DNA from 4 places in the Streptomyces sp. NPDC058052 genome. Region 3 is predicted to be linked to each of the others. Evidence: riboswitches for the same ligand, from Rfam matches in the RefSeq annotation. Region 3 holds a riboswitch; each other region holds the start of a gene.

Region 1 (7,122 bases), on a different contig from region 3:
GACTTCCCCTCCGGATAGGGAGAGGGCGTCACCAGGCCCCGGACCGTACTAGAGGTACTCCGTCGGCAGCACGGGCTCGCCGCGGGAGAGCTGGATGGCCGACATCGGCAGGCCGCCGCGGGCCGTGATGTGGCGGGCGCGGGCTGCCTCCAGGGGCTCCCGGGCGACCACCTCGCCGCCCTTGACCAGCTCGACCAGGAGCTGGTCGGCGGCGAGCGCGTCGGGGACCGGGCCGGTGCCGATCACCTCGGCCTCGGCGATGCCGTGGGCGTCCTTGCGGCGCGCGGCCCACTTGCGGCCGCCGACGGACGCCTTGCCGCCGAGCGACTTCTTGGCGACCGGGACCAGGGGCGCCTTCGGATCGGCCGAGGCGGCGCGGGCGACCAGCTTGTAGACCATCGAGCAGGTGGGGTGGCCGCTGCCGGTGACGAGCTGGGTGCCCACCCCGTACGCGTCGACCGGCGCGGCGGCCAGCGAGGCGATGGCGTACTCGTCCAGGTCGGAGGTGACCACGATCCGGGTGGACCGGGCGCCGAGCTCGTCCAGCTGGGCCCGGACCCGGTGGGCGACGAGGAGCAGGTCGCCGGAGTCGATGCGGACGGCGCCGAGCTCGGGCCCGGCGATCTCGACGGCCGTGCGGACCGCCTCCGCCACGTCGTAGGTGTCGACGAGGAGGGTGGTGCCCCGGCCGAGGCTGTCGACCTGGGCCCGGAAGGCGTCCCGCTCGCTGTCGTGGAGCAGGGTGAAGGCGTGCGCGGAGGTGCCGACGGTCGGGATGCCGTAGCGGAAGCCGGCGGCGAGGTCCGAGGTGGAGTCGAAGCCGCCCACGTAGGCGGCGCGGGAGGAGGCCACGGCGGCCAGCTCGTGGGTGCGGCGGGCGCCCATCTCGATCAGGCGCCGGCCGCCGGCCGCCGCCGACATCCGGGAGGCGGCCGCGGCGATGGCCGAGTCGTGGTTGAGGATCGAGAGGATCACCGTCTCCAGGAGCACGCACTCGGCGAAGGAGCCCTCGACGCGCAGCACGGGGGAGCCGGGGAAGTACACCTCGCCCTCGGGGTAGCCCCAGATGTCGCCGGAGAAGCGGTATCCGGCCAGCCACTGGAGGGTCGGCTCGTCGACGATCGCCCGCTCGCGCAGGAAGCCGAGGACGGCCGGGTCGAAGCGGAAGTTCTCGACGGCGTCCAGGACCCGGCCGACGCCCGCGAGGACGCCGTAGCGCCGCCCCTCGGGCAGCCGCCGGGTGAAGACCTCGAAGACGGAGCGCCGGTCGGCGGTGCCGGCCCGGAGGGCCGCCTGGAGCATGGTCAGCTCGTACTGGTCGGTGAAGAGCGCGGTCGACGGCACGTCCACCGGGAGCCCAAGGTCCGCAGCGTTCATGCCGATGATGCTACCGCAGTATTCGTCAGTTTGACGAATACCCCGTCGGTGGCGTCGGCGGTCCCGGCGGGCTCGGCGGCCCCGGCGGCCCCGGCGGCCCCGGCGGGCCCGGCTAGGGGCGGCCCGTTTGTGCGTCGGGGGGGCCTGGGTGGCAGCATGGGGTAAGTGAGCATCGCGCCTATCGAGATCGAACGGACCGAGTCGGCCGAGGAGGTCTCCGCGGTCGTCGAGCCCGACGTCCCCTGGGTCACCCTCGTGCACAACGACCCGGTGAACCTGATGAGCTATGTCACCTACGTCTTCCAGACGTACTTCGGCTACTCCAAGGACAAGGCGCACAAGCTGATGCTCGACGTGCACAACAAGGGCCGCGCGGTGGTCTCCAGCGGCACCCGCGAGGAGATGGAACGGGACGTGCAGGCGATGCACGGCTACGGACTGTGGGCGACGCTCTCCCAGGACCGCGGCTGATGGCCGGCCACTTCGAGGCCGTGCCCGGCGGCGGAGCGGCCGTCGCGCTCGACGAGGTCGAGGTCTCCATCCTGCGCTCGCTCGCCGTCCAGCTCCTGGAGCTCGTCGGCCCGGGCGACGAGCCCGACGCGGACGCCGACCCGCTCGCCGCCCTCTTCGCCGAGGGTCCCAGCGAGCCGCCGTCCGACCCCGCGCTGCGCCGGCTCTTCCCCGACGCGTACGGGGACGACACCGAGGAGCTGCGGGCCGCGGCGGCCGACTTCCGCCGCTTCACCGAGAACGACCTGCGGGCCCGCAAGCGCGAGGACGCCCTCGCGGTGGTGCGCGCCCTGGACGGGCTGACCAGCGGGGGCCCGGAGGAGTCCGTGGTCCTGAAGCTGACCCCGGACGAGTCCCGGGCCTGGCTCGGCACCCTCAACGACCTGCGGCTGACCATCGCCACGCGCCTCGACATCACCGAGGACGAGGAGAGCGAGCGGCTCTACCGGCTGCCGGACAGCGATCCGCGCAAGCCGATGGTGATGGCGTACCTCTGGCTCGGCGCGCTTCAGGAGTCACTGGTCGAGACGCTGATGTCCTGACCCCTGGGGCGCCACTCCGGCGCCTCCGGGTGTTCGCTCAGCGGACGCTCAAATCCGGATAACGAATGCGTTATCAAGCCGCCACGCTTGCTCCATTGAGTCCCTTTTGTGCGCCTTTTTGTGTGGTCCACGCCACACGAACGGCGGTCGATCACCCCTCAAGCCGTGATAAATCTTCACGACCACTCGGGCACGCCACCCCTGTTCCCGAGGGCGCTTGAGCCGGCTGACCGCCGGTGGCACTCCATCCATATCCGGGGGGATCAGGACCTGATCCGCGGCAGACACGGCCCACGGCCGGTGCGCGGATCGGCATGGAGAAAGGCGCACCACCATGACCTCAGTGCGGGTCGACAAGCAGCACGACGGCAATGAGGCCGCGGACTCCGCCTCGGGCGAGGGTTACCACCGGGCACTCGGCGCCCGCCAGATCCAGATGATCGCGATCGGCGGCGCCATCGGCACCGGCCTCTTCCTCGGAGCGGGCAAGGGCATCTCCAAGGCGGGCCCCAGCCTGATCCTCGCGTACGCCCTCGCGGGCCTCGTCATCTTCTTCATCATGCGGGCGCTCGGCGAGCTCCTCATGTACCGCCCCGTCTCGGGCTCCTTCTCGGAGTACGCGCGGGAGTTCATCGGCCCCTTCGCGGGCTTCGTGACCGGCTGGACGTACTGGCTCTTCTGGGTCGTCACCGGCATCACCGAGGTCACCGCCGCGGCCACCTACATGACGTACTGGTGGGACATCCCGCAGTGGATCTCCGCCCTCGTCTTCACCGTGATCCTCTACGGCGCCAACCTGATCTCCGTGAAGCTCTTCGGCGAGCTGGAGTTCTGGTTCTCCATGGTCAAGGTCACCGCCATCATCGGCATGATCCTGATCTGCGCCGGCATCCTCACCCTCGGCTTCTCCGACGCCGGTGACACCGCCTCCATCACCCACCTGTGGGACCTCGGCGGCTTCTTCGCCGGCGAGAACGGCATCGCCTCCACCCTCATGACCCTCCAGATGGTCATGTTCGCCTTCCTCGCGGTCGAGCTGGTCGGCGTCACCGCCGGCGAGTCGAAGGACCCGAAGACCGTCCTGCCCAAGGCCATCAACACCGTGCCGTGGCGCATCGCCGTCTTCTACGTCGGCGCGCTCATCATGATCCTGTCGGTCGTCCCGTGGACCCACTTCAAGCCGGGCGTCTCGCCGTTCGTCGCCGCCTTCGAGGAGATGGGCCTCCAGGCCGGCGCCGCCATCGTCAACTTCGTCGTCCTGACGGCCGCGCTCTCCTCCTGCAACTCGGGCATGTACTCCACCGGCCGCATGCTGCGCGACCTCGCGCTCAACGGCCAGGGCCCGAAGCTCTTCACCCGCCTGACCAAGCGCGGCACCCCGCTCGTCGGCACCACCTTCTCGGCCGCGCTGATGATGGTCGGCGTCTGGATCAACTACCAGTGGCCCGGCGACGCCTTCAACTACGTCGTCTCCTTCGCCACCATCTCCGGCATGTGGGCCTGGATCATGATCCTGGTCTGCCAGATCCGCTACCGCCTCAAGGCCGACCGCGGCGAACTGCCCCAGTCCTCCTTCAAGGCCCCCGGCGGCATCTGGGCCAGCGTCTTCGCCCTCGCCTTCATCGGCCTGGTCGTCGTGACCATGGGCATGGACGCGGGCAACCGCGTCGCCCTCTACGGCGCCCCGGTCTGGGGTCTGCTCCTCGCCGTCTCCTACCTGGTCCTCAAGGCCCGCAACCCCGAGGGCGCCGCCTTCGTCAAGCGGTCGTAACAAGGGTCGCGTCCAGCATCCGGGCCGTTCCGTACCACTCCTCGGTACGGAACGGCCCGTCTGCTTATCCTGTCGGCATGCTGACCATCACCCGGGCCCTGTACGACCGGATCGTGGAACACGCCCGCGCGGACCACCCCGACGAAGCCTGCGGCGTCGTCGCGGGACCGGTCGGCGCGGGCCGCCCCGAGCGGTTCATCCCGATGCTCAACGCCGCCCGCTCGCCCACCTTCTACGAGTTCGACTCCGCCGACCTCCTCAAGCTCTACCGCGAGATGGACGACCGGGACGAGGAGCCCGTGATCATCTACCACTCGCACACGGCGACCGAGGCGTACCCGTCCCGCACCGACATCACCTACGCCAACGAGCCCGGCGCCCACTACGTGCTCGTCTCCACGGCCGACACCGACGCCGCCGGACCCTTCCAGTTCCGCTCGTACACGATCGTCGACGGCGTCGTGACGGAGGAGGACGTGAAGGTCGTCGAGGAGTACGCGTAGCCGTACCCCTCCCCGCGCGTCCGGACCAGTAGTCTGTGCGCGACCTTTCAGGGCGGCAGGACCCAGGAAGCCGGTGACGAATCCGGCGCGGTCCCGCCACTGTGACCGGCCCCCGCCCGGGGGCCGCCAGCCAGGAACTGACCTGCCGCCTTCTCACCACCGATCGGGGACGTGGAAATCCCCGGAGGAGGCTCCGCCATGACCTGGCGTCACCGGCTGCCGCTCGCCGCCGCCCTGCTGCCCCTGCTCGCCGCCTGCACCGCCGCCCCCGCGAGCGCCCCCGGCACCGCGAAGCCCGCGCCCGGCTTCCCGTACGAGATCACCAACTGCGGCACGACCACCACCCTCCAGGCCCCGCCGAAGCGCGCGGTCACCATGAACCAGCACGTCACCGAGGTGATGCTCGCCCTCGGCCTGGAGAAGTCCCTCGCCGGCACCGCCTACCTCGACGACGCCGTCCTCCCCGCCTACGCGAAGGCGTACCGCTCCGTCCCCGTCCTCGCGAAGGAGTACCCCTCCAAGGAGGCCCTCCTCGCCGCGAACCCCGACTTCGTCTACGGCGGCTACACCAGCGCCTTCGACGCCAAGGCCGGCCGGAGCAGGGACGACCTGGCCGACGCCGGCGTCGCCACCCGCCTCAACACCGAGTACTGCACCACCGGCGCCGTCTCCGTCGACGACCTCTACCGCGAGATCACCGAGGTCGGCCGCACCTTCGGCGTCCCCGACCGCGCCGAACGGTGGAACGAGGACGCCCGCGCCACCCTCGCCGCCACCGGCCGGCGGATCGAAGGCGTGGAACCGGTCTCCGTCTTCGTCTACGACAGCGGCGACAAGACCGCCTTCACCGCCGGCGGCCGGGGCATCGGCAACGACGTCATCGCCCGCGCCGGCGGCCGCAACGTCTTCGCCGACCTCGACAAGCCCTTCGGCGACGCCTCCTGGGAGGAGGTCGTCGCCCGCAGGCCCGAGGTCGTCCTCATCTACGACTACGGCTCCACCACCGTCGAGCAGAAGAAGCGCCGCCTCCTCGACGACCCCGCCCTCAAGGACGTCCCCGCGATCAGGAACCACCGCTTCGCCGTCCTCCCGCTCTCCGACACCGTCCTCGGCGTCCGCGTCCCCGCCGCCGTCGGCAAGCTCGCCGCCCAGCTCCACCCGGCCACCCGCCGATGACCACCGGAACCCGCCCCGCCCGCCCGGAGACCGCCCCCGCCCCCGCGCGGCGGCCCGCGCCCGGGCGGGCCCGGTACACCGCCGTCGTCGCCGGACTCCTCGCCGCGCTCGCGGCCGCCGTCCTCGCCTCCCTCGCGCTCGGCTCCGTACGGATCCCGCCCGGCCAGGTGCTCGACGCCCTGACCGGGCGGGCCGGCCCCTCCCCGTACCGCACGATCGTCCTCGACGTACGGCTGCCCCGGGTCCTGCTCGGCGCCGTCGTCGGCGCCGGGCTCGCGGTCGTCGGCGCCGTCCTCCAGGCCCTCGTACGGAACCGGCTCGCCGACCCCTTCCTGCTCGGGATCTCCTCCGGCGCCTCCACCGGCGCCGTCCTCGTCATCGTCCTCGGCATCGGGGCGACGACCGCCCTCGCCCTCCCCGCCGGCGCCTTCGCCGGCTCCCTCCTCGCCCTCGTCCTCGTCTACGGACTCGCTCGCCGCGGCTCCACCATGAGCGGCCCCCGGCTCGTCCTCGCCGGCGTCGCCGTCTCCTACGTCCTCTCCGCCCTCACCACCCTCCTCCTCGTCACCGCCGGCCGGCCCGAGCACTTCCAGGAGGCCCTGTACTGGTCCCTCGGCGGACTCGGCTCCGCCCGCTGGGACACCCTCGCGCTCCCCACCGCCGTCCTCGTCCTCGGCACCGGCGTCCTCCTCGCCCTCGCCCGCCCCCTCGACCTCCTCCTCACCGGCGACGAGGGAGCCACCGTCCTCGGCCTCGACACCGGCCGCTTCCGCGCCGCCGTCTTCGTCCTCGCCTCCCTCGTCACCGCCGTCATGGTCGCCGCCAGCGGCGCCGTCGGCTTCGTCGGCCTCATGGCCCCGCACGCCGCCCGGCTCGCCGTCGGCGCCCCGCACCGCAGACTGCTGCCCGTCGCCGCGCTCGGCGGGGCCGTCGCCCTCGTCGCCGCCGACCTCGGCGCCCGCACCCTCGCCGCACCCCAGGACATCCCCGTCGGCGTCCTCACCGCCCTCACCGGCGGACCCTTCTTCCTCTGGCTGATGCGCCGCCGCCCCGAAGGAGCCGCCCTGTGACCGGACTCCGCGTCGAAGCCCTCTCCTACGAGGACCGACTCCGCGCCGCCGACCTCACCGCCCGCCCCGGCGAGACCGTCGGCCTCATCGGCCCCAACGGCAGCGGCAAGACCACCCTCCTGCGCTGCGTCTACGGCACCCTCGCCGCCACCTCCGGCCGCGCCCTCCTCGAC
Region 2 (7,122 bases), on a different contig from region 3:
CCTCCGGCGACCACGCCTTCCGTGGCGTCACCCCCGTCACCGCCCAGTACCACGTCGTCCACGAGGAACCGCAGCTCGCCGAAGTCCCCGACGAGCTGCGGGAGATGATCGCCGCGTGCATGCGGAAGGACCCGCGGGAACGGCCGCCGGTGAGCGCCCTCCTGTCCCATCTGACGGCACTGCGCGCCTACGGCCACAAGAAGTCGGCCGCCGGCTTCCGCCGGGCCTCGCCGGCGGACGGGGAGAAGGCCGGGGCCCGGGCGGACCCGCCCACCACCGTCCCGGTCGGCAGCGCCGGGGGCCGGCGGGGCCGTTGGGCCGTTCTCACCGCGGTGGCCGCGGCGTCGGTGGCCCTCGGAGCGGCGGCGGGACCCTGGCTCCTGCCCGTCTACGGCAGGACGGCCGAGGCCCCCCTGGCCGGCTCGGGCACCACGCCGACGGACGACCCCGCTTCACCGTTCTACGAACCGAGGACCACACCTCCGCCCGGGGCGACGGAGGCGGCGCCGTCGGCCGGCGCGGTGGACCCGCGTACCGAGGTGCTCCTCGACTCGTTGACGTACAACCCCGTGCGGGACAGGTGCGTCGTCGAGGGCGACGGCCTGGCGGACGGGGGCATGGTGGTGTCGAACCCGACCGACTACCGGATCTCCGTGGACTCCCTGCAGTACGGGGACCGGATCCTCACGAAGGCCGTGATCACGGTGCGGGCCCTGAACGAGCCGCTCCAGGGCGAGCCCGTCGTGGTCCACCTGAAGCTGCCCAAGGGGCAGGGCGTGGCGCTCCCGGTGCCGGTGGGGAGGACCGAGTGGTCCTTCCGGTGGCCCGACGTCCTGAGGACGGTCGAGCTCTCGGAGCCGTACGACACCAGTGAGCCGGCGACGCTCATGGGCTCCTACACGATCACGGTCGTCCACGGCACCGTCCGGTCGTGCGTGGGGTTCGAGGGCAACCCCCGCTCCGCGTCCCTCGGCGACTGATCAGCGGTCCCCGAGCGCGGTCCCCAGGAAGCGGATGTGCGGGCGTTCCCCCGGGCCGGGATACGTCACCGAGGCGCGGACGCCGTAGACGTCGGCGACGAGCCGTTCGGTGAGGACCTCGGCCACCGGGCCGGCGGCCACCACGCGGCCCTCGCGCAGGACCACCACGTGGTCGCAGTACATCGCCGCGAGGTTGAGGTCGTGCAGCGCCATGACGCAGGTGAGGCGCAGGCCCGAGATCAGGGCCATGAGGTCGAGCTGGTGCTGGACGTCGAGGTGGTTCGTCGGCTCGTCCAGCAGGAGTTCGCGGGGTTCCTGGGCGAGGGCCCGGGCGATCTGGACGCGCTGGCGCTCGCCGCCGGACAGGGTGCGCCAGGTGCGATGCGCGCGGTCGGTGAGGCCGGTGCGGGCGAGCGCGGACCGTACCGCGTCCTCGTCCGCGGCCGTCGGGGGCGACCACGCCCGGCGGTGCGGGACGCGGCCGAGGCGTACGGCGTCGGCCACGGTGAGGTCGACCTGGGTGTCGGCGTGCTGCTCCACGACGGCCACCCGCCGGGCGAGCGCGCGGCGGGGGAGGGCGCCCAGACGGTCGCCGTCCAGGGTCACGACCCCGGCGTCCGGCGCCAGGACGCCCGCCAGGACGCGCAGGAGGGTCGACTTGCCGGAGCCGTTCGGGCCCAGCAGCCCGGTGAGCGTGCCGGGCGCAGGCGTGATGCTCACGCCGTCGAGGACGAGCGCCCCGCCCGCGGTCCGGGAGACGTGCGCGGCGCGCAGCCCGGCGCCGCCGTCGGTGATCGGTGGCGTCCGGGTCATCGCGTGCTCCTGGTGCGGTAGAGGACGACGACGAACGCCGGGACGCCGATGAGCGACGTCACCACGCCGACCGGGACCTCCTGGGGGTCGAGGACCGTACGGGCGAGGGTGTCGGCCCAGACCAGGAAGACCGCGCCGGCCAGCGCGGTCAGGGGCAGCAGCCGGGCGTGGCCGGGGCCCGCGAGGGCGCGCACCGCGTGCGGCAGGACCAGGCCGACGAAGCCGATCGCGCCCGCGGCGGCGACCAGGACGGCGGTGAGCAGGGCGGTGACCGAGAGGAGGACCAGCCGGGTCCGCGCCACGGCCACGCCGAGCGTCGCCGCCGCGTCCTCGCCGAACGCGAAGGCGTCCAGCGTCCGGGCGTGTCCGCCGCAGACCAGCAGCCCGACGGCCAGGACCGCCGCGCAGACGCCGACGTCGGTCCAGCCCGCGCCGCTGAGCGAGCCGAGCAGCCAGAAGAGGACGCCCCGGGTGGTCTCGGCGTCGGCGGCGGTCATCACCACGAACGACGTCAGGGCGGAGAAGAGCTGCATCGCCGCCACGCCCGCCAGGACGACGCGGTCCGTCGAACCGCCCAGGGTGTGGCTGAGCAGCAGGACCAGGCCGAACGAACAGAGCGCGCCGAGGAACGCCCCTCCGGCGACGGAGACCGCACCCCCGCCCACGCCCAGGACGACGACGGCGACCGCTCCGGTCGAGGCGCCGGAGGAGACGCCGAGCACGAAGGGGTCGGCGAGCGGGTTGCGCAGCAGGGACTGCATCACCGCGCCGCACACCGCGAGTCCGGCACCGCAGACGGCCGCGAGCAGGGTGCGCGGCAGCCGCAGGTCCCACACGATGCCGTCGCGGATCGGGCTCAGCCCGGACGGGTTCCCGCCGAGGCGGGAGGCGACGACGGACCAGGCGTCCGCGACGCGGATGTCCGCCGGACCGATGGTGAGGGCCAGGGCGACGGAGGCGCACAGAAGGAGGATCCCGGCGGCCCCGGCGACGGGCGGCAGCGCCCGGGAGGCACGGAGGACGGTCCGTCCGGAGCCTTCCGTCGTACGGGAGTCGTCGGCCGTCCGTCCGGAGCGTGCCGTCGTGCGGGAGCCGTCGGCCGTCCGTCCGGAGTCTCCCGCCGTACGGGACCGGGTCACTTCGCGAGCCCGTACGTCCGCAGCGCGGCGGCCACCTGCTCGATGCCCTCGACGGTGCGGATCGTGGGGTTCATGGCCTGGCCGCTGAGGATCACGTACCGCTTCTTCCGCACCGCCGTCATGTTCCGGGTGACGGGGTGGGACTCCAGGAACTCGATCTTCTTCGCGGCGCTCTCGGCCGACTGGGCCTTGCGGGTCAGATCGGCGATCACCAGCACGTCGGGGTCGCGGTCGGCGACGGTCTCCCAGTTGATCTGCGGCCACTCCTCCTTCGTGTCGTCGAAGACGTTCTTCACGCCGAGCACCCCGCTGACGATCCCCGGCGCGCCGCAGCATCCGGCCATGTAGGGCCCCTGGGAGTCCGAGAACCAGTAGAGGACGGAGGCGCCGGCGAAGTCGGCGCCGGCCGTGGCCTTCGTGACGCGGGCGCGGAGTTCGCCGACGAGCTTCTCGCCGCGCTCCGGGACGCCGAAGATTCTGGCCAGGTCGCGGACCTCGCCGTACACGGTGTCCATGGTCAGCGGCGCGGTCCGGACGCCGTCGCCGTCGCCGCTGTTGTCCTTGCCGACGCAGTCGGTGGGGGAGAGGTAGGTGGGAACGCCGAGCCGCGTGAACCGCTCCCTGGGCGCCACACCGCCCTTGCCCAGCGTGTAGAGGAAGGAAGCGCTGACGAAGTCGGGTTCGGTGTCGAGCACCTTCTCGAACGACGGGTAGCGCTCGGCGAGCCGGGGGACGGTGGCGTTCGCCTTCTCCAGGCCCTTCAGGACGGGATCCGTCCAGGTGGCCGTGCCCACCATGCGGTCGGCGAGGCCGAGCGAGAAGAGGATCTCGGCCGAGCCCTGGTCGAGGGCGACGGCGCGGCGCGGCGTGTGGGCGACCTCGACCCGCTGCCCGCAGTTGTCGAGGGCGACGGGGCCCGGTCCGGAGGCCGGCCCCTTCCCTCCGGCCGGGGCCGCGGGGGCGCCGGCGCCGCAGCCGGCCACGAGAACGGCGCCGGCCACGAGCAGCACGGCGGAACGGACGGGAGGTGCGAAGGGCACGGTGGGGAGTCCTCTGCGTCACGGCTCATGCGCGGAGCCTGTCGTACGGTGCTCCCCGGACGGCGACCCGCGCCCCCCGGGGCGCCAGCAGGTCTTCGGACTCGGGATCGTCCGGACGGGACGCCTTCCCAGACCCCTCGGGGGTCCAGTGGCCGATGTCCCGCCCGTCACCCTCACCGCTGCGCGTCAGCTCCGGATTCCCACCGGATTCCCTGACCCGTGCACGTACCGCGTCGGTGCGTACAGAGGTGCGACTGGCCCGGGCAAGCTACCACAGAGGGATCTTGGTGCCGCCCCGCGGGTCAGGCGCGGTGCGCGACCGCCGCCAGGGCGTTCCTGACCTCCTGGGCCACGCGGGCCGCGTCGTCGGGGTTGTTCACGACGTCCGTGTGGTTCATGTCGACGACGAGGACGTCGCTGGCGGAGTAGTGCTGGTGCACCCACTCGTCGTAACCGGTCCACAGCGTGCGGTAGTACTCGACGAGGCTCTCGTCCTGCTCGAAGTCGCGTCCGCGCAGCCCGATCCGGTGCAGCACCGTCTCGAAGTCCGCCTTGAGGTAGACCATGAGGTCGGGCGCCTTGCGGTACGGCAGGCCCTCGATCTCGCGCATCATCTCGTCGAGCAGGCCCTCGTAGACCTGCATCTCCAGGGAGCTGATCCGGCCGAGGTCGTGGTTGACCTTGGCGAAGTACCAGTCCTCGTAGATCGACCGGTCGAGCACGCTGTCGTCCTGCTTGTACGCCTCCTTGATCGCGGCGAACCGCGTCTGCAGGAAGTACAGCTGGAGCAGGAAGGGGTAGCGCTTCGCCTGGATCTCCTCGGGGCTCGCCGAGTAGAACAGCGGGAGGATCGGGTTGTCGTCCACGCTCTCGTAGAAGACCTCGGTGCCCAGCTCCTTCGCGAGCAGCTCGGCCACACTCGTCTTGCCGATCCCGATCATGCCTCCGACGCAGATCACCGGCATACCTCACTTCTCCCTGGGGGTCTTCTGTACGTGGACGGGGAGATGGGCCTCCCGTACCACTGAGACGCGCGCCGGTGGTCAGGCGATTCCCCGGGCTTTCGTGATCAACGTCATGTGGTCCTTCGGGGCCGGGACCCCTCCCTGGACCGGATCGCTCTCCTCGACCGGTGGGCCGGCCGTTCCGCGACCACCGCTCGTCGCGGCAGGTCGCGGCCCCGCAGCCGCGTTGAATTTTAGATGACGATCCGGCGCGGGCGAGCCGCCGCTTCCGGGCGGCCGGGTTCGGGCCGCCGGCCCGTGCCGGAGCCCGGCCGGCGGCGCGGTGTCCTGCGCGCCGCCGGCCGGGCGGGGGGCCTGGCCCGCTCCGGTCGCGGGCCCCGGCAGGGAGGGGTCAGGGGCAGCTGATGCGGGTGTCGGAGGGGTCCGTGGTGCAGGTGTCCGTGTTGAGGCCGCCGTTCGCGGTGTCGTTGCCGGCCACGCCGTCCACCGTGTTCAGGGTGTCGTTGCCGTAGTCGCCGAGGAGGGTGTCGGAACCCGGACCGCCGATCAGGGTGTCGTTGTGGTAGCTGCCGTCCGCCCGGTCGTTGCCCGGCCCGGCGTGGACGGTGTCGTTGCCGAAGCCCGCGTTGACGGTGTCGTTGCCGCTGAGCGCGCAGATCACATCACCGGCGTACGTGCCGTTCAGGGTGTCGGCGCCGCTGGTCCCGATGATCGTGCAGCCACGGCTGTTGTCCACCGTGGTGGCGCGGGTCGCGGTGTTGTTGCCCGGCGTCGGGTCGGACTGGGCGGCGCTGACCGTCGCGGTGTCCGTGAGGGTGCCCGTACGCGAGGGCTCGGCGACGATCGTCACCGTGGCCGTCGTGCCGGAGGGGCTGCCCGCGGGGTGGAGCGTGCCGACGGCGCAGGTCACCCGGCCGGGGACGGTCGTGCACGTGCCGCGGTCGGTGGTGGCCGACAGGATCGTGGCGGTGCCCGTCAGGGTGTCGGTGAGCTGCACGTTCGTCGCCGCGGTCGTGGTGCTGTTGTTCGTCAGGCGCACGGTGTACGTGGCGGTGTCGCCGATGCCGACCGTGCTCGGACCCGTCTTCGTCACCGACACGTCCACACCGGCCGGCGGCTCGATGCCGCCCCCGCCCAGGTAGCGCGCCAGGCCGCGGTGGGCCTCCACGCTGTTCGGGGTGCCGGCGAGCCCGGCGGTGACGATCTTGCCGTCGGTCTGCAGCGCGACGCGCGCGGCGGCGTCGCCGGTGCCGCCGAAGTCGGTCGTCACCCGCCCGTCGCCACCGAAGTCCGGGTCCAGGCTGCCGCCGGTGTTGTACCGGGCCAGCGCGAAGTCGCCGCCGTAGGAGCCGGCCGCGACGATCCGGCCGTCGGACTGCAGGGCCACGTCCGCGGCTCCGCCGTCCCCCGGGCCGAAGCTCGTGGTGAGGCGCCCGTCGCCGTCGAAGCTCGGGTCAGGGGCGCCGCCGGTGGTGAACCTCGACACCAGGAACGCGTTGCCGTCCTTGCCCGCGACGACGATCCTGCCGTCCGGCTGCAGCGCCACCCCCTCGCCCGACCCGGTGCCGGTGGTGACCCGCCCGTCGCCGTCGAAGCTCGTGTCGAGACTGCCATCCGCGTGGTACCGGGTCAGGGTGAGGCCGTCGGCGTGCCCCGCGGCGACGATCTTGCCGTCGGGCTGCGGCACCAGGTCGCCGACCCCGTGGCAGCAGCCGGTGCCGAAGGTCGTGGTCACCCGCCCGTCCCCGCTGAAGGACGGGTCCGGGACACCGGAGGCGTCCCAGCGCACCAGCGACCACATGCCGTTGCTCGACCCGCCGGCGACGAGTCTGCCGTCGGGCAGCACCACGACCGATTCGGCGATCTCGATCGCGTCGACGTCGATCTCGGTGAGCACCTTGCCGCCTTCGCCGAAGGTGGTGTCGAGGCTGCCGTCGGCGAGGTACCGGGCCGCCGCCCACGCGCCGTTGCCGCCCCAGTCGGTGGATCCGCCGACCGCGACGATCTTGCCGTCGGGCTGCAGGGCCACCCCGCGGCCCTCGTCGTTGTTGGCGCCGACGAAGTCGGTGGTGACGATGCCGTCGCCGCCGAAGGTCGTGTCCAGGCTGCCGTCGGGGTGGTACCGCGTCAGCGTGAAGTCGCCCGAGGTCTCGGCCGAGTAGCCGTAACCGATCGTGACGATCTT
Region 3 (7,122 bases):
TGGTGTCGTAGCGGTCGGCGAGCCGCTTGTGCATGTGCTGGTAGGAGCCGTAGAAGAGCGGGTCGCCCTCGGCGAGGACGGCGACCGTGCGGCCCGCGTCGAGGTGGGCGGCGAGCCGGGCCGCGGCCTCCTCGTAGAAGTCGTCGAGGGCGCCCCGGTAGCCGCCGGGGTGGTCGGTGGTCTCCACGGTGAGCGGGTACATCAGCCGCTCCTCGATGTGGTCCTCGCGCAGGTGGCCGGCGGCGATGGAGCGCGCTATCGAGCGTCCGTGCCGGGCCGAGTGGTAGGCGATCACGTCGGCCTCGGCGATGGCCTTCACGGCGGCCAGGGTGAGCAGCTCCGGGTCGCCGGGGCCGAGCCCGACGCCGTACAGCTTGCCGGTCACGGGGGTGGTCATGCCTGGATCTCCGGTTCGTGCGCGAGGGCGTTGAGGGCGGCGGCGGTGATGGCGCTGCCGCCGCGCCGGCCGCGGACCACGAGGTAGTCGAGGCCGAGGCCGTTGGCGGCGAGGGCGTCCTTGGACTCGGCGGCGCCGATGAAGCCGACGGGGATGCCGAGGACGGCGGCGGGCTTCGGCGCGCCCTTCGCGATCATCTCCAGGAGGTGGAAGAGGGCGGTGGGGGCGTTGCCGATGGCGACGACGGAGCCTTCGAGGCGGTCCCGCCACAGTTCGAGGGCGGCGGCGGAGCGGGTGGTGCCCAGCTCGGCGGCGAGGGCGGGGACGTTCGGGTCGGAGAGCGCGCACAGCACGTCGTTGTCGGCGGGCAGCCGCTTGCGGGTGACGCCGGAGGCGACCATCTGCGCGTCGCAGAGGATGGGGGCGCCGGCCTGGAGGGCCGCGCGGGCGCGGGAGACGACCGCGGGGGAGTACGCGATGTCCCGGACGAGGTCGGTCATGCCGCAGGCGTGGATCATGCGGACGGCGACGGTGGCGACGTCGGCGGGCAGGGCGCCGAGGTCCGCCTCGGCGCGGATCGTGGCGAAGGAGCGGCGGTAGATCTCGGCGCCGTCCTTCTCGTACTCGTACATCATCGGCTCTCCATCGGTCTCTGGCGGGCCGCCGCGACGGCCTCGGCCAGGGCGGAACGGGGGACGGGGGCGCCGTCCAGCAGGTAGGTGTCGGAGTCCCGTGCGGTGACCTCGATCCGGAGGCCGTGCGGATGCCCGCAGCGGCGCTCGCAGCCGGAGTAGTGCACGGGCAGCGGTCCGCCGGGCGCGCGCGCCGCGTCCGCCCGCACGTCGGCGAGGGACTTGGCGCAGCCGGGGGTCCCGGTGCAGGCGGTGACGCCGGTGCCGGGGGCGGCGGGGTCGGTGATCAGGCCGTGGGCGGCGAGCGCGGGGAGCAGGTCCGGGGACGGCCCCACGACGACCACCCCGCGCCACGGGGTGAGCCGCACCTCGGCCGCGCCCCCGCCGAGCGCCCGCAGCTGGGCGGCGGTCAGCCGGCCGAGGGGGGCGAGGACGTGGAGGGCGTGGCCGCCGAGCGGGCCGGGTGCGGGCGGGAGCGCCGGCGGAGGGGAGGAGGAGGGTACGGGCTCCGCGGCGATCCCCGCGCGGGCCAGGGCACCGGCCCACTCCGGGAGGTGCCCGGCGGGGAGCTCGCGCGGGCGCCAGGCACCGGTGCCGGCGGCCTCGGCGGCGTCGAGGAAGGCGAGCGCGCAGGCGAGCGCGGCCGGGACGGCGTCGGCGGCGGGCAGCCGGAAGGTCCGGGCGCCGGCCGTCAGGAGCGCGGCGCCGCCCGGTGCTGCGATCAAGGTCACATCGCCGCCGAGGCCGGTGACGTCGCCGCGGCCGTCGTCGAGGACGAAGAGGAAGCGGCCGGAGAGGGCCGCCGCGCGGGGCTCCGCGCAGAGCGCCGCGTCCAGGGCGCGGGCCCACAACTGGACGTCGGCGTGGCCGAGTCCGTCGAGTCCGGAGGCGGGGGAGGCGACGATGTTCCGCACCCGCTCGTGGGTGGGGGAGGGCAGCAGTCCGGCGTCGGCGAGGAGCGCGGCGAGGCGGGCGCCGCAGCCGTCGCGCAGACCGCGCAGCTCGGCGTTGCCGCGCGAGGTGACGGAGAGGCTGCCGTCGCCCAGGTCCTCGGCGGCGGCCGCCAGCACATCGAGCTGACGACTCGTCAATCGCCCTGCGGGAAGGCGGAGTCGGGCGAGGGGACCGTCGGCGGCTGCGTGCAGCCGGAGCGCCCCCGGGCACGCGTCGCCTCGGTCCCGTATGCGAGGTTCGCCCGCTTCGGGCGGGCTGGGCGGGGTCGGCGGCATGGCGGCGAGCATACCCACGGGGAACCGGGCGGCCACCGAGTGTGATCCGGCCGACTCCCCGACCCTCTCCGGCCCGCCGACGCCACGATCTACTATGCAGATCGGCATGGGGTCCCAGGACCCCGGGGAGGAAGCCCGGTGAGAATCCGGCGCGGTCCCGCCACTGTGAGCCCGAGCCGGCGACGGCCCGGGTGAGTCAGGAACTCCCTTCCCCACGCTCTCGGCTTCGCTCGAGCGAGGGGAGGCCCCAACCCAACGACCACCCGGGGCGCGGACAACCCCGAGGAAGGCCCGAGCCTCGCCATGCTCCTGCTGCTGTCGCACTCCGACACCGACCTGCTCAGCGCCCGCGCGGCCAACGCGGCCGCGCCCGAGGGCCCGGTCCCGTACCGCTTCGCCAACCCCTCCCGGCTTCCGCTCGCCGACCTCCCCGGCCTCCTCGACGGCGCCGACCTCGTCGTCGTCCGCCTCCTCGGCGGCGTCCGCTCCTGGCAGGAGGGCCTCGACGCGGTCCTCGCCACCGGCAGGCCCGTCGTCGTCCTCAGCGGCGAACAGGCCCCCGACGCCCAGCTGATGGCCGCCTCCACCGTGCCGGTCGGCGTCGCCACCGAGGCGCACGCCTACCTCGCCCACGGCGGCCCCGCCAACCTGGAGCAGCTGGCCCGCTTCCTCTCCGACACCGTCCTCCTCACCGGCCACGGCTTCGAGGCCCCGGCCGCCGCCCCCACCTGGGGCCCCCTGGACCGGGCCGCCCGGGACGTGCCCGGCCCGACGATCGCCGTGCTCTACTACCGCGCCCACCACATGAGCGGGAACACCGCCTTCGTCGGCGCCCTCTGCGACGCGATCGAGGACGCCGGGGCCCGCCCCCTCCCGCTCTACGTGGCCTCCCTGCGCGCCCCCGAGGAGGAGCTGCTCGCCGTCCTCCGCGGCGCCGACGCCATCGTCACCACCGTCCTCGCCGCCGGCGGCACCAAGCCGGCCGCCGCCCAGGCGGGCGGCGACGAGGAGGCATGGGACGCGGGCGCGCTCGCCGCGCTCGACGTGCCGGTGCTCCAGGCGCTCTGCCTCACCGGCTCGCGCTCCGCCTGGGAGGAGAACGACGAGGGCCTGTCGCCGCTGGACGCGGCCAGCCAGGTCGCCGTCCCCGAGTTCGACGGGCGCCTCATCACCGTCCCGTTCTCCTTCAAGGAGATCGACGCCGACGGCCTGCCCGCCTACGTCGCCGACGCCGAGCGCGCCGCCCGCGTGGCCGGCATCGCCGTCCGCCACGCCCGCCTCCGGCACATCCCGAACGCCGAGAAGAAGCTGGCGCTCGTCCTCTCCGCGTACCCCACCAAGCACTCCCGCATCGGCAACGCGGTCGGCCTCGACACCCCCGCCTCCGCCGTCTCCCTGCTGCGCCGGCTGATCGCCGAGGGCTACGACTTCGGCCCGGAGGAGGACCTCCCCGGCCTGGTCTCCGGCGACGGCGACGAGCTGATCTACGCCCTCATCGAGGCCGGCGGCCACGACCAGGAGTGGCTCACCGAGGAGCAGCTGGCGAAGAACCCGGTCCGCATCCCGGCCGCCGACTACAAGCGCTGGTACGCCGAGCTCCCGGCCGAACTGCGCGAGCGGGTCGAGGAGCACTGGGGCCCGGCCCCCGGCGAGATGTTCCTCGACCGCTCCCGGAACCCGGAGGGCGACATCGTCCTCGCGGCCCTCCGCCGCGGGAACCTCCTCGTCCTCATCCAGCCGCCGCGCGGCTTCGGCGAGAACCCGATCGCGATCTACCACGACCCCGACCTGCCGCCCTCCCACCACTACCTGGCCGCCTACCGCTGGATCGCGGCCCGCGCGCAGGACGGCGGCTTCGGCGCCGACGCCATGGTCCACCTCGGCAAGCACGGCAACCTGGAGTGGCTGCCCGGCAAGAACGCCGGCCTCTCCGCCGCCTGCGGCCCCGACGCGGCCCTCGGCGACCTTCCGCTGGTCTACCCGTTCCTCGTCAACGACCCCGGCGAGGGCACCCAGGCCAAGCGGCGCGTCCACGCCACCCTCGTCGACCACCTCGTCCCGCCGATGGCCCGCGCCGACTCGTACGGCGACATCGCGCGCCTGGAGCAGCTCCTCGACGAGTACGCGCAGATCTCCTCCATGGACCCGGCGAAGCTGCCCGCGATCCGCGCCCAGATCTGGACCCTGATCCAGGCCGCCAAGCTCGACCACGACCTCGGCATGGCGGAGCGCCCCGACGACGACGGCTTCGACGACTTCCTGCTGCACGTCGACGGCTGGCTGTGCGAGGTCAAGGACGCCCAGATCCGCGACGGCCTGCACGTCCTCGGCGGCGCCCCGGAGGGCGAGGCCCGGGTCAACCTGGTCCTCTCCATCCTCCGCGCCCGCCAGATCTGGGGCGGCACACAGGCATTGCCCGGGCTGCGCGAGGCCCTCGGCCTGGACGAGTCCGCCGCGACCCGCACCGGCGCCGACGAGGCGGAGGCGAAGGCCCGCGAGCTGGTCGAGGCGATGGAGGCGGCCGGCTGGGCCGCCGACGCGATCCCCGCGGTCGCCGGCGACCACGGCCCCGAGGTCCAGGCCGTGCTCCGCTTCGCCTGCGAGCAGGTCGTGCCCCGCCTCGCCGCCACCACCGACGAGCTGACCCACGCCGTGCACGCCCTGAACGGCGGCTTCGTCCCGGCCGGCCCGTCCGGATCCCCGCTGCGCGGCCTGGTCAACGTGCTGCCGACCGGCCGGAACTTCTACTCCGTCGACCCGAAGGCCGTGCCGTCCCGGCTCGCCTGGGAGACCGGTCAGGCGCTCGCCGACTCCCTCCTGGAGCGGTACCGCGCCGACAACGGCGACTGGCCCACCTCCGTCGGCCTCTCCCTGTGGGGCACCAGCGCCATGCGCACCGCCGGCGACGACGTCGCCGAGGCGCTGGCCCTGCTCGGCGTCCGCCCGCTGTGGGACGAGGCGTCCCGCCGCGTCAACGGCCTGGAGCCCATCCCCCTGGAGGAGCTGGGCCGCCCGCGCATCGACGTCACCCTGCGCATCTCCGGCTTCTTCCGGGACGCCTTCCCGCACGTCATCGGCCTCCTCGACGACGCCGTCCGGCTGGTCGCGGGCCTCGACGAGCCCGCCGGGTCCAACCACGTCCGGGCCCACGCCCAGGCCGACCTCGCCGAGCACGGCGACGAACGCCGCGCCACCACCCGCATCTTCGGCTCCCGGCCCGGCACCTACGGCGCCGGCATCCTCCAGCTGATCGACTCGCGGGACTGGCGCACCGACGCCGACCTCGCCGAGGTGTACACGGTGTGGGGCGGCTACGCGTACGGCCGCGGCCTCGAAGGGCGCCCGGCGCGCGCCGAGATGGAGACCGCGTACAAGCGGATCGCGGTGGCCGCGAAGAACACCGACACCCGCGAGCACGACATCGCCGACTCGGACGACTACTTCCAGTACCACGGCGGCATGGTGGCGACCGTCCGCGCGCTGCGGGGCACCGCCCCCGAGGCGTACATCGGCGACTCGACCCGCCCGGAGTCCGTCCGCACCCGGACCCTGGTGGAGGAGACCTCCCGGGTCTTCCGGGCCCGGGTGGTCAACCCGCGCTGGATCGAGGCGATGCGCCGCCACGGCTACAAGGGCGCCTTCGAGCTGGCCGCGACCGTCGACTACCTCTTCGGCTACGACGCCACCACCGGTGTCGTCGCCGACTGGATGTACGACAAGCTCACCCAGGAGTACGTCCTCGACGAGACGAACCAGGCGTTCCTCAAGGAGGCCAACCCCTGGGCCCTGCACGGCATCGCGGAGCGCCTCCTGGAGGCCGAGTCGCGCGGCATGTGGGAGAAGCCGGACCCGGAGACCCTGGCCGCCCTGCGCCAGGTGTTCCTGGAGACGGAGGGCGACCTGGAGGGCGACGAGTAGGCCGCTCCTTTCGGGTCACGCCGCGAGCCCGGCCGGATCCGAAGGCGACGGCCGGGCCCCTCCGATCGTCTGGATCGTCACGAGGGCCCGGGCCGGGGCCAGTTCGAGGCGCCGGCCCAGGAAGCCCTGGCGCAGCCGGCGGTCGTGGCTGACGATCACCAGCGTGCCCCGGTAGCCGGCGAGCGCGGCCTCCATCTCCTCGACGAGGGCCGGCGCCAGATGGTTGGTCGGCTCGTCCAGGAGGAGCAGGTCGGCCGGGGCGGTCACCAGCCGGGCCAGCTCCAGCTTGCGGCGCTGGCCCGCCGACAACAGACGTACCGGGGTCCTCAGGTCCCGGGCGGCGAAGAGCCCGAGGGAGAGCAGTTCGTCCTCGCGGCCCTCGCCGAAGGCTTCGCCGACCGTACGGGGGTCGGTGGGCGGAGCCGTGTCCTGGCGGAGCAGCCCGGTCCGGCGCGGTGCCCTCATGGTGCCCGTGTCCGGGGCGAGTTCGCCCGCCAGGACCCTGAGGAGGGTCGTCTTCCCGGCGCCGTTGGGCCCGGTGACGAGCAGCCGCTCGCCCGGCTCCAGGCGCAGGGTGACCGGCGCCAGCCGCCCCTCGACCCCGGCCGCGGTCAGCTCCACGGCCGCGCCCCCGCCCGCCTCCGCCAGGTCCGCCCGGAAGACCAGCGGCTCGGGCGGCGCCGGCACCGGGCTCTCGGCGAGCCGGGCCAGCCGCTCGCGGGCGGCGCGGATCCTGCTCATGGCCCCGTGCGCCCGTGACCGGGCCCGGAAGGCACCCGCCCCGCTGAACGCGGCGGGGGCCTTGCGCGGGATGGCGCCGAAGCGGTCGATGTTGCTGTCCGCGAGGTCCCGGTGGCGGGCCACTTCGGCCTTCCACTCCTCGTGCTCGCGGACCCTGCGGGCCCGCTCGGCGGCGCGTCCGGCGAGGTAGCCGGAGTAGCCGTCG
Region 4 (7,122 bases), on a different contig from region 3:
CCTCCGGTGCGAAGGTCGACGCCTACACGATCGCCTACACGGGCCTCAACCAGGTCCAGAAGGTGACCGAGGCCCTGTCCGGCCAGGAGAAGCGGGCGACGTCCTACACGTACGACGCCAACGGCCTGACCGAGACGATCACCCATCCCGACCAGCACTCCGCGTACGCCTACGACGCGCGTGACCTGGTCAGGACGGTCACGGTCGGGAAGACCGCCACGGACACCTCGCCCAAGGTGACCTCCTACACGTACACCCCCCGCGGCCAGAAGCTGAAGGAGACCAAGGCCAACGACAACACCGTCGACTACGGCTACTTCCTCGACGGCGCGCTCCGGTCCACGGCGGAGAAGAAGCCGAACGGCACCCTCGTCACCTCGCACACCTACGCCTACGACGCCAACGGCAACAAGGCGCAGGACGTCGCGAGGAAGATGAACGCCGACAACCACGCGGCGTACCTGGACTCCACGACCGACTACACCTACGACCCGGCCGACCGGCTGGCCAGGTCGGTCAAGACCGGCAACGGCGCGGGCACGGAGACGTACGTCCACGACGACAACGCCAACGTCATCAGCCAGACGGTCAAGGGCACGTCGACGACCTTCCACTACGACCGCAACCGGCTCCAGTACGCGTCCGCCTCGGGTCTGACCGCCGACTACACCTACGACCCCTTCGGCCGCCAGGAGTCGGTCACCAGCGGCGGGCAGGTCGTCTCCCGTACCGTCTACGACGGCTTCGACCATGTCGTCGAGTCCCAGAAGATGGACGACACGGGTGCCCTGAAGTCGACCACGTACGCCTTCGACCCGCTGGACCGGACCACGTCGAAGACGGCCGCCGGCAAGACGACCGAGTTCACCTACCTCGGCCTGTCGAGCGAGGTGCTGACCGAAGAGGTCGCCGGCGAGCTGACCAAGTCCTACCAGTACAGCCCGTGGGGCGAGCGGCTCTCCCAGATCAAGCACGACGCGGACGGCACGACCGAGGACTCGTTCTACGGTTACAACGGCCACACCGACGTGGAGACGCTGACCGACGGATCCGGCGACACCAGGGCCACCTACGGCTACAGCGCCTACGGTTCCGACGACGCCTCCGAGTTCACGGGCGTGGACAAGCCGGACCCGGCCGCTCCGGGCGAGGAGTACAACCCCTACCGGTACAACGCGAAGCGCTGGGACGCCCAGTCGGGCACCTACGACATGGGCTTCCGCGACTACGACCCGGGCCTGAACCGCTTCACCACGCGCGACATGTACAACGGGGCCCTGGCCGACATGGGCCTCGGCAGCGACCCGTACACGGGCAACCGCTACGCCTTCACCGGCGGCAACCCCGTCAGCCGTGTCGAGCTGGACGGCCACTGCTTCGGCTGGGGCTGGTGCGAGGACGCCGTCGACGCCGGCGGGGAGGCCCTGGACTCCACCCTGGACTGGGTCGACCACAACTCCGACGCCCTGCTCGACGCGGGCGGCAGCCTGCTCGAGATGGCCGGTGGCATCGGCTCGATGGCCGGCGGTGCCACGCTCATCGCCGGATCCGTCGGCGTGTGCGTGGCGGGTGCGATCCCGACCGTCGGCACCGTCTGCATCGCCAGTGTGGCCGGCGTGGCCGGCGGAGCCTCCCTCATCACCGCGGGGGCGTTCCTCTCCGTGCACGGTGCGATGGGGCTCGGAGACAGCATCGCGCGGATGGAGAGCACCGGCGGAGGCGGCGGTGGCTCCGGTTCGTCCACTCCCGAGGTGGGGTCCCAGAACCCGGACATCACGTGGAGCACGAAGGAGTACGACGGCTGGCAGCACACCCTCGACAGGCACCGGGTCGGCGGCAAGGAGTACGACCCGGAGGACAAGGGCGCCTTCATCGGCAAGGAGAAGAAGGTCAAGGCATGGATCCAGCAGGTCGTGAAGAACAACGAGGCGCAGAAGAACACCGACGGCCGTGACGGCTGGGTGTACGAGGGCCGGGTCAATGCCGGCTCCAGCGGCGTCGGAATTCTCAGCGACATGCAGAGCCGTGGAATGTCCCACAAAACGGCTTACGGGATCAAGGTCATCCTCAATCCTGACGGAAGCCTGCGGACGGCACACCCGATTCCGTAGTCGCTCTGCGTGATACCGTCCCCTCCACCCCTGTGCCCGGCGGAATATCCGCCGGGCACAGGCGGCCGACCGGCCACAGAATCGAAAGGTTTTCACCCAGCGATGTTTCTCCTCGAATTCGATCACGACTCGGTCAGGGAGCCTTCGGAGAAGCAGGCGGCCGAGCTGGCCACGACGAGCGAGATGAACCTGCGCTACGGATATTTCGAGGCCAGGATGTTCGTCACGGCGACGGGGTTTGAGACCGAGCGGCTGAAATCCCCTCTTCTCGACTTCGCCCACTGCGCTCTCCTGGCGGCCCGGTCCGTCTCCGCCGGACAGCCCGGCCGCATCAGTTTCACCGAGAGCAGCCTCCTGATCGAATTCATTCCTTCGGGAGAGGACCTGAAGGTCCTGCGATCGTGGGACCCCGTTCCCGGCACGTGCGGGACGACCGATTTCCTGGATTCCGTCCACCGTTTCTCCGCCGATGCGCTGAGCATCGTCGACGAACGCCATCCCGAATTCCGGCGGAACGCGTACCACGAGACCCTGATCCGCATGACCGACGAAATCGCCCCGCCGCGCGGCGCGTGAACCGTCGGCCCGGGCCGAGCCCGGGCCCCCGGCAGCCTCGGGCGTGCGTTCGCCCGACCGCCCGGACCGCCCGGACCCCGGGGTGGTCCGGGCGACTCACATGACCAGGTGCCCGAACACGCCCGCGACCACGACGCCGGCGTCGAGGACGAGGAAGCTGAGCACCGTCATGAGGGCGAGCTGCGCGCCCCGCCCGGGGCTCCATGCCGTGGCTGTCGACGGCGACGAAGACCGCGGCGACGGCCACCTGCGGGAACCACCCCAGCATGACCCCGTCGAGCAGCACGTCCACCCGGTGATCGTTCCCTCCCAGCGCGGCAGGCCCCCCGGTGACGGGCCACCGGAAGGCCGCCGGTCCGTCCGCGGCACCGACACTCGCCCGGCCCCGTCCGCATCTGTGCCCGGACGGGGTCGGGCGTCGATAATTTCGCCATGCTGCGCAGACTCACCAGGAGGTATCCGTGAAGATGCTCATCAACGTCCCGGAGACCGTCGTCGCCGATGCCCTGCGCGGGCTGGCCGCCGCGCATCCCGAGCTGACCGTGGACGTGGAACGGCGGGTGGTGGTGCGGAGGGACGCGCCGGTGGCCGGGAAGGTGGCGCTGGTGTCGGGGGGCGGCTCGGGGCACGAGCCGCTGCACGCGGGGTTCGTGGGGCCGGGGATGCTGGACGGCGCCTGTCCCGGAGAGGTCTTCACCTCGCCCGTGCCCGATCAGATGGTGCGGGCCGCGGCCGCGGTGGACAGCGGGGCCGGGGTGCTGTTCGTGGTGAAGAACTACACCGGGGACGTGCTGAACTTCGAGATGGCCGCCGAACTCGCCGAGGACGAGGGCATCCAGGTCGCCAAGGTGCTCGTCGACGACGACGTGGCGGTGACGGACAGTCTGTACACGGCGGGGCGGCGGGGCACCGGGGCGACGCTCTTCGTGGAGAAGCTGGCCGGGGCGGCGGCCGAGGAGGGCGCGCCGCTGGAGCGGGTGGAGGCGCTGGCCCGGCGGGTGGTCGCGCGGTCGCGGTCGTTCGGGGTGGCGCTGAGCGCCTGCACCACGCCCGCGAAGGGCAGCCCGACCTTCGACCTGCCGCCCGGGGAGCTGGAGCTGGGCGTCGGCATCCACGGCGAACCGGGGCGGGAGCGGCGCGGGATGATGACGGCGCGGGAGATCGCCGAGGCGGCCGTCGACGCGGTCCTGGACGACCTGCGGCCGTCGGATCCGGTGCTGCTGCTGGTGAACGGGATGGGCGGGACGCCGCTCCTGGAGCTGTACGGGTTCAACGCGGAGGTGCGGCGGGTGCTGGACGCCCGCCGGGTGCCGGTCGCGCGGACGCTGGTCGGGAACTACGTGACCTCGCTCGACATGGCGGGGTGCTCGGTGACGGTGTGCGCGGCGGACGAGGAGCTGCTGCGGCTGTGGGACGCGCCGGTGTCGACGGCCGCGCTGCGCTGGGGACGGTGAGCGGGCGATGACGGAGACCTACGGCGCCGCGTTCGTGGTGCGCTGGATGGGAGCGGTGGCGGAGGCGGTGGACCGCGAGGCCGGCCGGCTGACCGAGCTCGACGCGGCGATCGGCGACGCGGACCACGGCGCCAACCTGCGGCGCGGGTTCACGGCGGTGGCCGGGACGCTGGCGGAGGAACCGCCCGCGACACCGGGCGCGGTCCTCGTCGCCGCCGGACGGCAGCTGATTTCCACGGTGGGCGGGGCCTCCGGCCCGCTGTACGGGACACTGCTGCGGCGGGCCGGCAAGGCGCTCGGCGAGGCCGGTGAGGTCACACGGGCCGAACTCGCTCAGGCGCTGGCGGCCGGCGTCGCGGCCGTCGGGCAGCTCGGCGGGGCCGTCCCGGGCGACAAGACGATGCTGGACGCGCTGACCCCCGCGGTGGCGGCCCTGCCCGAGTCCTTCGCGGCGGCCCGCACCGCCGCCGGGGAAGGCGCCCTCGCGACCGTCCCGCTGCGCGCCCGCAAGGGGCGGGCCAGCTATCTCGGCGAGCGGTCGGTCGGACACCAGGACCCGGGGGCGACGTCCTCCGCCCTGCTGTTCGCCGCGCTGGAGGAGGTGGCGGCCGGATGAGCGCGGACCGGGTCGGCATCGTGCTGGTCTCGCACAGCGCGGCCGTCGCGGCGGCGGTCGCGGAGCTGGCGCGGGGACTCGCCGGCGGCGGCGACCTGGCACCGCTCGCGGCGGCGGGCGGTGCGCCCGACGGCGGGCTCGGCACGAGCGCCGACCTGGTCACCGCGGCCGCGCGGGACGTCGACGCGGGGGCCGGGGTGGCCGTCCTGGTGGACCTGGGCAGCGCGGTCCTCACCGTGAAGGCGCTCCTCGCGGAGGGCGACGAACTCCCGGAGGGCACACGGCTCGTGGACGCCCCCTTCGTGGAGGGCGCGGTGGCCGCCCTGGTGACGGCGAGCGCCGGCGGCGACCTCGCCGCGGTGACGGCCGCGGCCTCGGAGGCGTACGGCTACCGCAAGGTCTGACGGGCCCCGGCGGCGGATCCGGTACGGGGACTCCGCAGCGCACGTGACCGACCCCGCATTGTGATGAAGCAGGTCAACACACTAATGTCACAGCGCCTTGGTGTTCGGGAAACCGGTGCAGTACCGGTGCGGCCCTCGCCACTGTGATCGGGAGGTCCGGCTCCATCCCCTCGGGGAAGCCACTGCTCCGCCGCGGGAGACCGTCGCGGGGTGGGAAGGCGGAGTCGGGCGTCACTACCGTCAGCCAGGAGACCGGCCAGGGCGCGTTGTCCATCCACGAGGTGCTGGAGAGGGTCTCCCGATCATGCATATCGCCGAGGGGTATCTGCCCCCCGTCCATGCGGCCGCCTGGGGCGTCGCGTCGGCCCCGTTCGTCGTCCACGGCGTCCGCGCGCTCACCCGCGAGGTGCGCGCCAACCCCGAGTCCACCCTGCTGCTCGGCGCCTCCGGCGCCTTCACGTTCGTCCTGTCCGCGCTCAAACTGCCGTCGGTGACGGGAAGTTGTTCCCACCCGACGGGTACGGGGCTCGGTGCCATCCTGTTCCGGCCGCCGATCATGGCGGTGCTCGGGACGATCACGCTGCTGTTCCAGGCGCTGCTGCTCGCCCACGGCGGGCTGACCACGCTGGGGGCGAACGTCTTCTCGATGGCGATCGTCGGGCCCTGGGCGGGATACGGCGCCTATGTGCTGCTGAAGCGGTCCGGAGCGCCGCTGATGGTGAGCGTGTTCTTCGGCGCGTTCGTCGCCGACCTGTCGACGTACTGCGTGACCAGCGTCCAGCTGGCCGTCGCGTTCCCCGACCCGGGCAGCGGCATCGCCGGTTCGCTGGCGAAGTTCGGCTCCATCTTCGCGGTGACGCAGATCCCGCTCGCCGTGAGCGAGGGGCTGCTGACCGTCCTGGTGGTGCGGCTGCTCACGCAGTCCAGCAAGGGCGACCTGCTGCGGCTCGGCGTGCTCGCCCGGCCGAAGTCCGAGCGACGCGAGGAGGCGGCGGCGTGATGAGCCGGAACGCGAAGATCAACACCCTGCTGCTGGCGCTCGTGGCGGCGCTGGCGGTGCTGCCGCTGGCGCTCGGTCTCGGCGACCACAAGGAGGAGCCGTTCACCGGCGCCGACGCGGAGGCCGAGACGGCGATCACGGAGATCCGGCCGGACTACGAGCCGTGGTTCAGCCCGCTGTACGAGCCGCCGTCCGGCGAGATCGAGTCGGCGCTGTTCGCCCTCCAGGCGGCGCTCGGCGCCGGTGTCCTCGCCTACTACTTCGGGCTGCGGCGCGGCCGGAGGCAGGGCGAGGAGCGGGCCGCGGCCCGCGAGGAGAGCGGCGCCCCGGGCGCGGGCGCGGACGCGTAGCCGCCGATGCTGCCGATCGACGCGGCGGCGCACAGCAGTCGCTGGCGCCGCCGCCATCCGGCGGAGAAGGCCGTGCTCGGCTTCGGCCTGACCCTCTGCGCGGTGTGTCTGCCGCCGTGGCCCGGGGCGCTCCTGGTCGCGGCGGCCACGCTCTCCGTGCTGCTCGGCCCGGCCGGTGTGCCGGGGCGGCAGCTGTGGCGGGCCTTCCGGATCCCGCTGGGCTTCTGCGTCACGGGCGCCGTCCCGCTGCTGTTCGCGGTGGGCGGGCCCGGCGGCGCCGTGGCCTGGGCTCCGGACGGGCCGGCGCACGCCGGGGAACTGTTGCTGCGGACGGCCTCGGCCTCGCTGGGCGTGCTGCTGTTCGCGTTCACCACGCCGGTGTCCGACGTGCTGCCGCGCCTGGTGCGGGCCAGGGTGCCGGCGCCGGTGGTGGACGTGGCCCTGGTGATGTACCGGATCGTGTTCCTGCTGCTCGACGCGCAGGCCAAGGTGCGGCAGGCGCAGGCGGCGCGGCTCGGGGCGACGACCCGGGCGGCCGTCTGGCGGTCGCTGGCCGGGCTCGGCGCGACCTCGTTCGTGCGGGCCTTCGACCGGGCGCAGCGGCTGCAGAC

The links. Region 3 has a riboswitch for cobalamin ahead of cobN (cobaltochelatase subunit CobN). Riboswitches for the same ligand answer to the same signal wherever they lie in the genome.
Region 1: linked by a shared signal. The riboswitch ahead of ACFVU3_RS25505 (ABC transporter substrate-binding protein) and the one ahead of cobN (cobaltochelatase subunit CobN) in region 3 are both predicted to bind cobalamin.
Region 2: linked by a shared signal. The riboswitch ahead of ACFVU3_RS19745 (ABC transporter substrate-binding protein) and the one ahead of cobN (cobaltochelatase subunit CobN) in region 3 are both predicted to bind cobalamin.
Region 4: linked by a shared signal. The riboswitch ahead of ACFVU3_RS30105 (energy-coupling factor ABC transporter permease) and the one ahead of cobN (cobaltochelatase subunit CobN) in region 3 are both predicted to bind cobalamin.

What each region holds. Positions count from the first base shown of each region.
Region 1 is NZ_JBHVRX010000020.1:46,273-53,394, reverse strand. It holds gene ACFVU3_RS25530 (nicotinate phosphoribosyltransferase) at 49-1,377, opposite strand; gene clpS (ATP-dependent Clp protease adapter ClpS) at 1,543-1,848, shown strand; gene ACFVU3_RS25520 (DUF2017 domain-containing protein) at 1,848-2,429, shown strand; gene ACFVU3_RS25515 (amino acid permease) at 2,764-4,200, shown strand; gene ACFVU3_RS25510 (Mov34/MPN/PAD-1 family protein) at 4,278-4,703, shown strand; cobalamin riboswitch at 4,726-4,864, shown strand; gene ACFVU3_RS25505 (ABC transporter substrate-binding protein) at 4,902-5,879, shown strand; gene ACFVU3_RS25500 (FecCD family ABC transporter permease) at 5,876-6,949, shown strand; gene ACFVU3_RS25495 (ABC transporter ATP-binding protein) at 6,946-7,122, shown strand, end outside.
Region 2 is NZ_JBHVRX010000013.1:107,846-114,967, forward strand. It holds gene ACFVU3_RS19730 (serine/threonine-protein kinase) at 1-980, shown strand, start outside; gene ACFVU3_RS19735 (ABC transporter ATP-binding protein) at 981-1,793, opposite strand; gene ACFVU3_RS19740 (FecCD family ABC transporter permease) at 1,790-2,794, opposite strand; gene ACFVU3_RS19745 (ABC transporter substrate-binding protein) at 2,929-3,972, opposite strand; cobalamin riboswitch at 4,062-4,186, opposite strand; gene ACFVU3_RS19750 (deoxynucleoside kinase) at 4,275-4,937, opposite strand; gene ACFVU3_RS19755 (calcium-binding protein) at 5,329-7,122, opposite strand, start outside.
Region 3 is NZ_JBHVRX010000005.1:112,826-119,947, forward strand. It holds gene ACFVU3_RS09350 (precorrin-2 C(20)-methyltransferase) at 1-397, opposite strand, end outside; gene ACFVU3_RS09355 (precorrin-8X methylmutase) at 394-1,029, opposite strand; gene ACFVU3_RS09360 (cobalamin biosynthesis protein CobG) at 1,029-2,270, opposite strand; cobalamin riboswitch at 2,350-2,483, shown strand; gene cobN (cobaltochelatase subunit CobN) at 2,562-6,176, shown strand; gene ACFVU3_RS09370 (ABC-F family ATP-binding cassette domain-containing protein) at 6,192-7,122, opposite strand, start outside.
Region 4 is NZ_JBHVRX010000027.1:75,685-82,806, forward strand. It holds gene ACFVU3_RS30080 (DNRLRE domain-containing protein) at 1-2,111, shown strand, start outside; gene ACFVU3_RS30085 (hypothetical protein) at 2,214-2,687, shown strand; gene dhaK (dihydroxyacetone kinase subunit DhaK) at 3,149-4,141, shown strand; gene dhaL (dihydroxyacetone kinase subunit DhaL) at 4,149-4,757, shown strand; gene ACFVU3_RS30100 (PTS-dependent dihydroxyacetone kinase phosphotransferase subunit DhaM) at 4,754-5,161, shown strand; cobalamin riboswitch at 5,215-5,437, shown strand; gene ACFVU3_RS30105 (energy-coupling factor ABC transporter permease) at 5,466-6,161, shown strand; gene ACFVU3_RS30110 (energy-coupling factor ABC transporter substrate-binding protein) at 6,161-6,511, shown strand; gene cbiQ (cobalt ECF transporter T component CbiQ) at 6,518-7,122, shown strand, end outside.